Regions from separate parts of the Lysinibacillus sp. NPDC093712 genome, predicted to be linked through region 4. Evidence: riboswitches for the same ligand, from Rfam matches in the RefSeq annotation. Region 4 holds a riboswitch; each other region holds the start of a gene.
What was found. Region 4 has a riboswitch for thiamine pyrophosphate ahead of ACQKNX_RS05520 (ABC transporter substrate-binding protein). Riboswitches for the same ligand answer to the same signal wherever they lie in the genome.
Positions count from the first base shown of each region.

Region 1: linked by a shared signal. The riboswitch ahead of thiT (energy-coupled thiamine transporter ThiT) and the one ahead of ACQKNX_RS05520 (ABC transporter substrate-binding protein) in region 4 are both predicted to bind thiamine pyrophosphate.
Region 2: linked by a shared signal. The riboswitch ahead of thiM (hydroxyethylthiazole kinase) and the one ahead of ACQKNX_RS05520 (ABC transporter substrate-binding protein) in region 4 are both predicted to bind thiamine pyrophosphate.
Region 3: linked by a shared signal. The riboswitch ahead of thiW (energy coupling factor transporter S component ThiW) and the one ahead of ACQKNX_RS05520 (ABC transporter substrate-binding protein) in region 4 are both predicted to bind thiamine pyrophosphate.

Region 1 is NZ_JBNNUU010000008.1:101,543-104,722, reverse strand. It holds gene map (type I methionyl aminopeptidase) at 1-459, opposite strand, end outside; gene thiT (energy-coupled thiamine transporter ThiT) at 714-1,274, opposite strand; TPP riboswitch at 1,396-1,503, opposite strand; gene ACQKNX_RS21450 (DUF4870 domain-containing protein) at 1,632-1,964, shown strand; gene ACQKNX_RS21445 (hypothetical protein) at 1,993-2,115, shown strand; gene ACQKNX_RS21440 (AAA family ATPase) at 2,303-3,180, opposite strand, start outside.
Region 2 is NZ_JBNNUU010000002.1:927,748-930,927, forward strand. It holds gene mbcS (acyl-CoA synthetase MbcS) at 1-1,323, opposite strand, end outside; TPP riboswitch at 1,518-1,616, shown strand; gene thiM (hydroxyethylthiazole kinase) at 1,707-2,462, shown strand; gene thiD (bifunctional hydroxymethylpyrimidine kinase/phosphomethylpyrimidine kinase) at 2,462-3,180, shown strand, end outside.
Region 3 is NZ_JBNNUU010000003.1:434,304-437,483, forward strand. It holds gene ACQKNX_RS14730 (MFS transporter) at 1-949, shown strand, start outside; TPP riboswitch at 1,005-1,112, shown strand; gene thiW (energy coupling factor transporter S component ThiW) at 1,334-1,825, shown strand; gene ACQKNX_RS14740 (VWA domain-containing protein) at 1,883-3,180, opposite strand, start outside.
Region 4 is NZ_JBNNUU010000001.1:1,048,687-1,051,866, forward strand. It holds gene ACQKNX_RS05510 (response regulator transcription factor) at 1-361, shown strand, start outside; gene ACQKNX_RS05515 (histidine kinase dimerization/phospho-acceptor domain-containing protein) at 358-1,356, shown strand; TPP riboswitch at 1,699-1,810, shown strand; gene ACQKNX_RS05520 (ABC transporter substrate-binding protein) at 2,004-2,999, shown strand; gene ACQKNX_RS05525 (thiamine-binding protein) at 3,000-3,180, shown strand, end outside.

The DNA of each region.
Region 1 (3,180 bases), on a different contig from region 4:
TGCTTCACGCTCTACAGCTTTCCCAATTTGGTTTAATTTAGAACCTGCTTTTACTTTTGTCATAGCGCGATCAAAGGCACTTTTTGCTACGTGGCAAAGTTTTTCTTTATCCTCGTAACCTTCCCCTACTACAAATGAAATACCTGTATCTGCAAAATAGCCATTCAGTGAACCGGATACGTCAATATTTACAATATCCCCTTCTTGTATAACACGTTGTCCTGGAATACCATGGGCAACTTCCTCATTGACACTAATACAAGTGTATCCTGGGAAATCATATTCACCTTTAGGACCAGAAATAGCTCCTGCTTCAGCAAACATGCGGCCTGCAATTTCATCTAATTCAAGTGTTGTCACACCCGGTTTTGTAGCTGCCTTCATTGCCTCACGAATTTCTGCACAAATGCGACCAATTTTTTTAAAGGCTTCAATTTCTTCTTGCGTTTTTACAATCATTTTTAACGTCCCTTTCATCTAATATCTATTCATTAATATAACATAACTTTATATGTCCATAACGCCAAACGCTTTAATTATTCTATGCTAACATTATTTCATAAGTGCCATGCAAATAATAATCAGACCTTTTTTGAAGTTCTTCCACTAAAAAATAGCGACCAAATCACGTGGAGATCTTGGATTATAAAAAAATTAGCATACTAAGTAACACTTAGCATACTATTTTCACTTTTAGGACAGTCTTATAGTGTTTAAGATTTTCGCTGCAATAATTGTGGCGCAGCTGTAAATAATAGCACAGCAACAATTGCTGTTAAAATTGTTGCTGGAAGCATGTATGTTCCATTGTAAATGATTGAATAAATCCATGCGTTTTGCTCGCCAGCATATTCTGCAAAGAATACTGCACCTGCAAATGTGTGCGCAAGATAACGTAGGAATCCAGCTAACACCGTACCAATGACAATATAAACGGCCATTTTCTTTTTATTTAAAGCTGTTGCCGCTTTTAATACAGGTTCACGAACGATTGCCGCTAAACCTACTACGGTAAATGCTACCCCGTAATCTAGTAATCCTTGAAACCAGTGCACAATATAAGCACCAAACATTGTTTGCATAACACCAATCAATAGCCCGGTTGTGAGCCCTGACAAGAGGCCCCAACGAAATGCCATTAAGATGATAGGTATCATTACTAAGCTTACCGAGCCACCTTGTGCCCATACTTTAAAGGAAACTTGATCGAGTACAAGTCCTACCGCTGCGAAAATTGCAATTTCCACCAGCATGAGTAATCTTTTTTTGTCCATATTATTATTCTCTCCTTTGTTCCGATGTAGGATACAAGAGCAGGAATAGAAATCAATTTGATATGCATGTCAATCCGGCATAAAAAAACGATGCCAGGACAGAGCCTCACATCGTAAAAGTGTCGGTTTCTATCCACATCCCTACGCAAGCATTAACTTACAGGTTCGAAGAGTAAAGGCATTACGTGCCCAGTCTCAGCTGACATCATCAGCTCCCCTTGTGGTCGTTACATCTAATTTTTTTGTTGAACACCCTCATTGTACGCAAACACTTTTGCAATTACAACCTTTTCAACATTAATTTTTTTGAAACTTTCGAGTTTTCTATGCGTAAATAATTAAAAAGGAGGGACTACTATGGAGAATCCAAAAATTTTATCTGCCTTTAGTTATCTCAGTATTTTTTTTGCACCATTTATCGTTCCGTTAATCGTTTATTTTGTGTCAAAGGATAGTGATGTCAAGAGACACTCCATCAAAGCACTTATTTCTCATTTAATACCGTTTGTCTTTGGTATCATTTTCTTTATCGTCTTTATATTTTCTACAATGTCATTAAACACGTTTGATCCTTCGTCTAATGGGAATACATTTATTATCATATGGTTTGTATCTTTTGGTATTTATTTACTCGTTTCATTAGGCATTGTCATTTGGAATATTGTTCAAGCTGTACGAGTTATCCGTTAAAATTTAGTACTAAGGAGCTGTCGTATTCATGAAAGTATCAAAAGTAGTTAAAACTGCTATAAAATTAGCGCCCATCGTTATTCCGATTGTCAAAAAAGTGGTCGCAGCAAAAAAAGGAACAACTCCAAACGTAACGACACACAAAAAATAATAGCCAATGGGCTCCTATAACGTAAAAACCCACTTCGCTTTCTGGCAGCGCAACATTCTGTAAGTCGCAGGAGGCTTCGTAGGTTTTTACTTTGTTATACATAAATTGTTTGAGTGACTGGCACTTTTGTTGGTCTAACGCTACTAGCAGTGCCATAAGAATTCAGAATTGTTTGAGTGACTGGCACTTATTTTACTTCAAAATGTGTTGTACTATGTCCGCTCAACGTTTTTTCAACGTGTAATACTGCCGGCATAGCAGCCTTTAACTCGGCTACATGTGAAATAACACCAATCATTCTTCCAGAGTCTTGTAAATCAATTAGCGTGTCAATCGCTTTATTTAACGCTTCCTCATCTAATGAACCGAAACCCTCGTCAATAAACATTGTTTCGATACGAATATTACCTTGGAAGCTTTGAATTACATCGGCCATACCTAATGCAAGACTTAATGATGCATTAAACTTTTCCCCACCTGATAATGTTTTAACATCTCTTAATTGGTCTGTGTACGCATCATAGACATCTAAGCCAAGCCCACTTTGCTTCGCATGTTTCTCTAATCTATCTGAACGGCGCAATTCAAACTGTCCATTGGATAAGTGGGATAAACGAATATTTGCTGCCGCAGTGATTTTATCTAAATAATTAATTTGAATATACCGCTCAAAGGAAAGTTTTTTCGGATTTTGACCATTCAACACTGTGTAAAGCTCTTTTACACGACCTGCTTCTTTTTCAAGTACACGGATTTCCTTTGCCGTTTCCTCTACTTTATCAATAAAGTCAGCACATGCCTTTGCATAGCTTTGCGTCTGTTGTAAGGTTTTAAATGCTTCTTCATATGTGGCACGGAGCATCTCAAGCTTTTCCTCTAATACTGTTAGATTTTGCTTCTCTTTTCCTTCAAGATGCTTTGCTCCGTCCTCCATTTGTTGCTGTAAGGAATGTAGTTGTAAGGTATAATCACGACATGCTTTACGTAAATCATCAATTTGACTAACGCTACGCTTCGCAGCAGCATAGTCTTCATACGTTGCAAAACCAACATCTTTCATGCTTA
Region 2 (3,180 bases), on a different contig from region 4:
ATGTTTCATTAATGCATCTTCTACTTCAAATGGCCCTATTGTATAGCCTGAAGAAATAATGACATCATCTCCGCGGCCCTCAAACCAAAAATAGCCATCAGCATCTTTATATGCACGGTCGCCGGTTATATACCATTCTCCGCGGAATTGTAGGTTTGTGCGTTCAGGATCTTGGAAATATTTTTTAAAGAGTGCAGGTGTTTCACGATGCACTGCGATATCCCCAACAACACCTTCCGATACAGGATGTCCTAGGTCATCGATTATTTCTACTGTATTTCCTGGTGTCGGTTTACCCATTGAGCCGACGCGCGCTTCCATGCCAACCATTGTCCCAACAAGTAATGTATTTTCCGTTTGCCCGTAACCATCTCGAACTTGTATATCAAACGTTTCGGAGAACACTTTTACTACTTCACTATTCAGTGGTTCACCTGCTGATACAGCTTGGCGAATCTCGCTTAAATTATAGTCCTGTAAATTATTGAGTGCTGCCATAAAACGATACTCTGTCGGTGTACAACATAATACATTTACTTTAAATTTTTCAAGCAATGACAAATAAGTTGATGCATTAAATTTACCTTTATAAACAAAGGCTGTAGCACCACTGCCTAAAGTTGCTAGGAATGGACTCCAAATCCATTTTTGCCAGCCGGGTGCAGCAGTAGCCCATACTATATCATTTTCTTGAACACCTAACCAATTCGGTGCTGTTGTCCGTAAATGAGCATAACCCCAGCTATGTGTATGAACAGCTGCCTTAGGATTGCCAGTTGTCCCACTTGTATAGGCTAAAAATGCATTGTCTGTACTTTTTGTCGGTGTAGGATTCGTATAGTCTGTAGGGTGCTCCTCCATTTTTTCAAGCAACGGTTGCCATGGTGCATGAGCATGACCAATAACATATTGCATAATACCCTTTAAGTTTTTTACTTCGTCAAATTGCTCAATATATGGCTCGTAGGCAATTATTCCTTTTGCATTTGCATGTGTAATTCGATATTCGATATCCTTTGTACGCAACATTTCTGAACTAGGGATAATCGTTAAGCCCGCTTTCAATGCCGCTATGTAGACGATATATGCCTCGACAGATCTTGGAACCATAACTAAAAGCACATCGCCTTTTTTTAGTCCCTGCGTAGTAAATACATGGGCCGCCTGATTTGCTTTTTCAAGTAAAGTTGCATATGTAATGTGTTGAATTTCTTCATGATCATTATAAACAATTAATGCATTTTTAGTAGGGTCTTGAGCATATTTCTCAATCTCCTCAACAATGTTATACCATTCTGGTGCGATTAAATCCTGTCTTTTCATAATAACTGCCTCCTTATTGCTAGGTTTATTATAAAACTCATTTTTTATGATTTTCAATGGATGAACCTTATTTTAAGAAAGTCATGACAATTATCATGGTTTATTATATGGCATCAGTCACTGCTTTCCAGTTAATGATAAAATGCTATTGAATACTGTGGATAGGTATGTTACATTTTGGACAACTAAAAACTTCATGATTGCGGGGGGACTCATAGCGAGTTGAGAAGGTAAAACCTGACCCTTTGAACCTGTTAGTTAATACTGACGTAGGGAGCAACACACATCTTATTATTGATGATAAGCTCTTTTTACGTGTATATTTCGCACGAAAAAAAGAGCTTTTTTGCATGCTTACGTCCGTCCAAAAAAGGAGGACTACGATGATTTTTCAAACTATTCGTAAAAAACAGCCACTCATTCATTGTATTACAAATTATGTTGTAGCAAATTTTCAAGCAAACGGCTTATTAGCAATTGGCGCTTCGCCTGTAATGGCAGATGAATCTCTGGAAGTTGAGGAGATGGTATCGATTGCATCAGCCTTATTGATTAATATTGGCACGCTTACTACCCGTACAAAAGAATCGATGTTACTTGCTGGAAAAAAGGCAAATGCGCTAGGTGTACCGATTATTTTGGATCCAGTTGGTGTTGGAGCAACAAATTTACGTAAACAAGTGGTACAGCAATTATTAGAAGCCGTTCATTTTGCTGTTATTCGTTGTAATATCGGTGAGCTTGCCGCTATTGCTGATGTTCATTGGCAACAAAAAGGAGTAGATAGTGGCAGCGGTTCAATATCTGTTGAAGATAAAGCAAAAGAAATTTCTAAAAAATATAATTGTATCGTTATTGTAACTGGTGAAAAAGATTTTATAACTGACGGAGAGCACTCCCAATGGATTATTGGTGGACATGCTCGAATGACAGAAGTTACAGGAACTGGTTGTTTGTTAAGTGCCATTTGCTGTGCAGCTTATATTGCAGGCAATGAGCCATTTTCTCAGTTGTGCAATACATTAACGTGCTATAAAAAAGTGGCTGAACATGCCGCTTCATCTGCGCCATATAACGGTGATTTTGCACTGTCGGTCTTAAATGAATTACACCGTTTATCGAAAGGCGGTGAAAAATAATGCATATTGTAACGACAATAGCCGGCTCAGATAGTGGTGGTGGCGCTGGTATCCAAGCTGATTTAAAAACATTTCAGGAATTAGACGTATTCGGGACATCCGTTATTACTGCTTTAACAGCACAAAACACATTAGGAGTGAACGGTGTACTTCCAATTGAACAAGCTTTTGTAAATAAACAACTTCATTCACTTCTAGATGATTTTTCAATTAGTGCAATAAAAACAGGTATGCTTTTTTCCTCTGATATAATTCACACAATTGCACGAGCTATGTCTAAGTTAAATATTCCGCTTATTGTTGATCCTGTAATGATTGCCAAAGGTGGCGAAAACTTATTACAACAAGAAGCAGTTGAGGCATTAAAAAAAGATTTATTACCTCTTGCGACAATCGTAACACCTAATATCCCAGAAGCAGAGACACTGACTGCTAGAAAAATACACAATTTATCAGACATTCAGCAAGCTGCTCAATCATTATTAAAATTAGGTGTTCAATGTGTCATTATCAAAGGCGGACATTTACATGACGATCATTTTGCAACAGATTATGTATTTTTTGAAGATGGCGAAACATTTTCAATGCAATCTACTCGAATTGCAACGAAAAACACGCATGGAACGGGCTGTACATTTTCTGCTGCATTAACCGCTTTTATTGGTCAGAAAATGCCTTTAAAACAAGCGATTATTGAAGCGAAAAAATTTATTCAACT
Region 3 (3,180 bases), on a different contig from region 4:
AACTGGTATTGGGCAAATTTCGTTCGGGCTATCTACAGACGTATGGATGCTTTTTGTTGCTCGTTTCTTAGGAGGTTTAGGTTCTGCCTTTGTAGCACCTCCAATTATGGCGTTTGTAGCAGATATTACAACGTATGAAGAACGAGGTAAAGGAATGGGCATGTTAGGTGCCGCGATGTCTCTTGGTTTTATGATTGGACCAGGTATTGGTGGATTCCTATCTAAAGTTAGTTTGCATTTCCCATTCTTTATGGCTGGAGGAGCTGCTATTATTGCCTCTATCCTTTCATTGTTGTTATTACCTTCTACAAAACCAAGTGCAGCTCAGAAAGCACAAAAGCAAGACAATCTTGTGAAGCAGATGGCACGTTCAGTCCAAATGCCATACTTTGTTATGTTGATTATTATGCTAGTGTTCTCGTTCGGCATTGCCAATTTCCAAACGACATTATCATTATTTGTGACAGACAAATTTAACTACACACCTACCGATATTGCGATAATTTTAACTGTCGGTGGCGCATTTGGTGTTGTTGTACAAATGTTCATCATAACACCACTCTTTAAGCGCTTTGGGGAAATGAAAGTTGTATTAGTCAATTTATTTATTGCTGCTGTAGCTATTTTCCTCATATTATTTGTTTCTGGCTTTGCACTTATTTTAGTTGTCGCAACGATTTTCTCAACGGCAACAACACTTATTCGCCCAGCCGTCAACACACTGATTTCTAAACTTGCTGGCAATGAACAAGGTTTAGCCGCTGGACTTACCAATGCCTATATGAGTCTTGGAAATATGATTGGTCCTGCACTTGCGGGTCTTTTATTCGATTGGAATATGAACAGTCCTTATATATTTGGGGCAATTATTTTAATGACATGCTTCTTATTAGCGCTCATTTGGACATTGAAAAAGGCTCCGCATCTTATGCAGCCCGATACAAATTAGTCCATTGACAATTATTTGTAATATGGTACATTTATTATCGAAAAATTAAATCGTTTAACACCACTAGGGGAGTCTTTACAAGGCTGAGACGTATATGCTCATATACGGACCCTTTGAACCTGATCTAGTTCACACTAGCGGAGGGAAGTGGCGACGCTTGCTTTCGTGTAATTTAAAAATGCAAGGCCGCTTCCTTTCGTGACAAGGAAGCGGCTTTTTTATATTCATTAGACAGTGCTATCGGCGATTTTGCGAGGTCTACCGGCGATTTGTCCGGTTTTATCGGCGATTTCAGGATTTTCATCGGCGATTTCTCGCATTTTACCGGCGGTTCACTGGGTTCTATCGGCGATTCATCACACAAAACTTAAAGGAGTAACTATCATGTCTATTCGAAAACTAACTACTATGGCTTTATTAGTAGCTATTGCAGTAGCAGGCTCTATTTTTGTCTCCATTCCAACTGGCATTGCTCGTGCTTATCCTGTACAACATGCGATCAACGTCATCTGCGCCATTCTATTAGGTCCTATGCCTTCTATCGTCGTTGCTATAGTTACAGCATTGATTCGTATATTAACAGGCACAGGCTCCCTTTTAGCGATTCCTGGAAGCGTCATCGGTGCGGCATGTGCAGCCTTTGCTTATAAATACAGTCGCAACAACTGGCTAGCTGGTATTGGTGAAATATTTGGCACGGGTATCCTTGCCTCGTTCGTTGCTGTACCATATGCGCAATTATTAATGGGAACGTCCGTAGGAGCATTATTTTTTATGCCTGCATTTTTTACATCTAGTTTAATTGGGGCGTTTCTTGGTATTTTGATTGCTAGCAGTCTACGAAAAAACGCATCGCATATTCTTATTACGAAGTAGCTATGTGTATAAAAAAACGATGGCAATTGCTTTTAGCAATGTACCATCGTTTTTTAATTAAGAGCGTTTTTTCATCCCTTTTAATAACTGTGCAACGTTCGTGTCCTCTGCCTGTACAGTTGCTTCATCTACAGACTTTTCTTTTTGCTTATGTCTTGTTATGAAGCTCCATCCAAAGCGTCGAATCGTAATATCTACAAAGAATAACAGCATCCCCGTTAATAGTAACCATGTTGCAATATTTTGGCGCTCTGCTCCTTTGTTAGTGAATTTACGGAACACGTCTTGTGGTTCTTTCAAGACAGAGCCACCAGTTTGCTTCGTTAGTTGCTCGACAAGTGTTTCATTCACAGGGCGTAATTCATATTCTGCACTGTACGGTACGCTTAGTCCAGCCTGGTAAATGGCCTGCTCTTCGTCAGCAATACGGAAAAAAATCAACCCTGGTTTAGCTTGGACAACTGCACGTACTTGCGAGGCAGAAATCGTTTCAAGCTGCAAATCAAGCTCCTCGCCAGATTCATCGACAGCGACAATATCTAAAAAGGCAGCTTCATTTGTCGGGTCCGTGATGATAAATGAGCCATCTGTATCAAGACGTACATCATAGGCTACATCATTATAACTTGGTAGCATTTGCGAAATGATTGTTTGCCAAAATGATCCCCATTCTTGCCACCTTGCCCAGTCACCAGCCCATTTCCCTGTCGAATCTGATGTGAAAGCGAAAGTTTTACCAAGTCCATATTGCCATTGAGCCAATACAGGGTCTTCCTTCTCGCTTTCGGCTATTACTGCAGCTCCCTGCTTTGCTGTCGTACCAATATATGCATTCATTTGTGGCACACCATTTGCAAAGAGTGCATTCCATCCAGCTGCATTATAAATGGTAGGGTAAAATGGATTGTCTTCTATATAAGTACGGGAAATCATCGCTGTCTCACGTGATAAAATTGAAGGAATTGTTTGTTCATCAATAACATCATAGAAACGACCACTGCCCATATCACTTAATGACTGTAGTAAGTTGCCATCTGCATCTTGCCCAATCGCCACTGTAGAAAGTGTAATCCCTTGTTCCTTACCATTTTCAATTAAATCTTCATAATTGCCTGATTGTGACTGTCCGTCAGTTAATAAAATAATATGCTTCCTCTGCAATTTTAAATCTGCCAAACTATCATATGCCGCTGCGAGTGAGCTATATATTTCCGTACCACCACCTGGAGTCACCGATAAAATTGTATCAACTGCTTCCTCTTTATTACCAAGTGGTCCGGTTTCAATAATTTCCCAAGGTCGATCATCAAAGGCAATAAAACCAAGCGTATCCTCATCGCGTAACATTTCAACTG
Region 4 (3,180 bases):
TCCGAGGGAATTATTAATACGAATAAAGAATAGATTAGCAGCTTCTTACGGAATTCACAAACAAATACAGCATTTATCCATAGATGTTACTCATAAGCGTGTCATAAATAATCAAAATAATAAAGAAGTCGAATTTACAGCCATTGAAAAGAAAATATTCTTTTACCTCTATGAAAACGCAGATTTTATTTTATCTAAAGAACAATTCATTGATTACCTTTGGCAGCTAGAAGATCGTAATCCCAATTTAATTAATGTGTATATTAAAAAGCTCCGCAACAAGATTGCCGATACAGATGGTGTGATTATTCAAAATGTATATGGAGAAGGGTATCGTATGAATACCCGTGTCAAACAATGAAACTAAAAAAGAAATATCAACTATTGCTATTATCGGTTATATTCAGTGTTCCTCTTTCTATTGTAGTGATTAATGTTATTGTAACGGTAATTTACAATTATTTTTCAAATGAGACAGAAACCCAGTTTTTTGAGTCAAAAGCCTATCCAATAATGCTAGGTTTATTTATCGTCAGTTTTTTTACTTTGGCTATTTTATTCTCCAAATCTATTAATTCATTAATTAAACGAATAAATGAATTAAACCAAACCATTATGGAGTTGGCGAGTAATGACAAGAAGAGACTTCAAAAGATTTCTTACTCTAGAAATGATGAATTAGGGGATTTAACCAATGCAGTAAACCTTCTCATTGACCGTACGATATCGAAGGAAATTGAAATAATGCAACAAGAGCAAATGAAACTAGAACTTTTAACGCAGTTGCGCCATGATATTAATACGCCTTTAACAGCTATGCGCTTACAACTTTACACAATCGAAAATGATTTTTCACAACATCAGGATATTTTCAATTCTCTAAACGAACAAATAAACTATATTTCAAAATTATCCAATGAATATGACTTTGAGCGCTTATCTCGTGTTGATAATTCCTATATAATCATGGAAAAAGTAGACGTTCCAAAACTTATCAATACCATCATTTTAAAGTGGAATTTTTTATATAAAGTCAATCAAATCTCTATTGTGTTAAACGATTCCTCAACGAAATTCCATTGGAAGAGTAATGAAATTTGGTTGCACAGATTATTTGATAATATCTTCCAAAATATTTTGCGTCATGCAGCATGCGATACATTGGAAATCACTTTGCAAAAAAACTTAATTATATTTAAAGATAATGGGGTTGGGTTTAATGTGGAGGAAAAGGGTACTGGCCTACAAATCATCGAAGATATTTGCCGAATGCTTGAACTACAGAGTACAATCCAATCTAACGAAAAAGGTACTCAAGTTACCATAAGTTATGCGCAACATTCAAACTTTTTGTAATGGCAACACCACCAAATTGAAAGCCTCCCAAAATTGTATCTGAGATCAACTTTATGTTTAACGTGGTAAATGCATAAATCATATAAGAATTGGGGGGAGTACATGGATTCGGGTTCTTTTGTTTACACATTTTTCGATTGTTTTTTCGGAAGCGATATTTGTCCCAAAATACCATACAGCATAGCCTGCTACTCCAAACTCCATGCTTAAAACCTTTTCTATTTGCAAAAGTCATGTCGCAGATTATAGTCCAGTAAAAGCTCATTTTTTTCAATTATGAAAATTACTAGCTTGTCATTTTACGATAGATATGGGTATAATAATCAACGAAAAGTTCATAAGTTAAGAATGTAGGGGGGCTGGAAGTTGCCAGCTGAGATTGCGTCCATTTAGATGCTGACCCTTTGAACCTGATTTGGCTCGTACCAGCGTAGGGAACATCTATTCAAAAATATTCGTATACTATTTTTTGATACCGTTTGCAAACGTCTGGGATAATTCCTAGGCGTTTTTTGTTTAGGATTCATTATTCCGTCTAAAACTAGTTGTAACCTATTAGAAGCGATGCAAATGGCCTGAGAATACCTTTTCTGGTGAAAACATTCAATCGTGAACACTTTCAAACTACTAGACTTGGAGGACACAGCATGAAAAAGTGGTTTTTCGTTCTTGTTGCTGCATTATTAACATTAGTTGGTTGTAGCGAAAAAGAGAACAAAGAGGAAACAAGCACATTGGAAAAGGTATCCGTTGTACTGGACTGGACACCTAATACGAATCATACAGGACTTTATGTTGCGAAAAAACTCGGCTACTTTGAGGAGCAAGGTTTAGACGTAGACATAATATTACCTGGTGATGCTGGTGCAGATCAACTTGTTGCATCGGGCAAAACACAGTTTGGCGTAAGCTATCAGGAAGGCATTACCCAAGCACGTGTACAAGGTGTACCGCTTGTATCGATTGCCGCAATTATTCAGCATAATACATCTGGCTTTGCATCAGATGCTTCAAAAGGCATTACGTCACCAAAAGATTATGAAGGAAAAACGTATGGTGGCTGGGGTTCCCCAGTTGAGCAAGCTGTTTTACAATCACTTATGCAAAAAGAACAGGCTGATATAAAGAAATTAGATATCGTGAATGCTGGAGATTTAGACTTTTTCACAATGATGCAGAAGGATATAGATTTTGCATGGATCTATTATGCTTGGACAGGTATTGAGGCGGAGCTTCGTGGAGAAAAATTAAATATGCAGTATTTAACAGACTATAGTGAGCAACTCGATTATTATACACCTGTACTTGCAACGAATGAAAAGATGATTAAGGATAATCCTGATGTGGTGAAGGCATTTGTTGCTGCTACTACAAAAGGTTATGAGTATGCAATTGAGCATCCTAGTGAAGCAGCTGATATATTGCTTGAAGCGGTACCTGACTTAGAAAAAGCACTTGTCCATAAAAGTCAGGAATGGTTAGCAAACAAATATCAAGATGATGCAGCGCAATGGGGCGAACAAAAATTAGCAGTTTGGGAAAACTATGCGGACTGGATGACAAAGAACAACGTTTTAGAAGGCGAATTTCATGCAGAGCAAGCATTTACAAATGATTTCTTACCAGAGAAAGGGGCAAAATAAATGGCTAATTCATTAATTAGTGTACAAATTATACCTAAAACAGAAAAATACGAGGATGTGATTCCATTCGTTGATGCGGCGATTGCGATTATCGATGCTTCAGGTGTGCGCTATGAAGTGCAGCCACTAGAAACGACAATGGAAGGTGAACTATCTACCTTACTCCAAATTATTGAAGAAA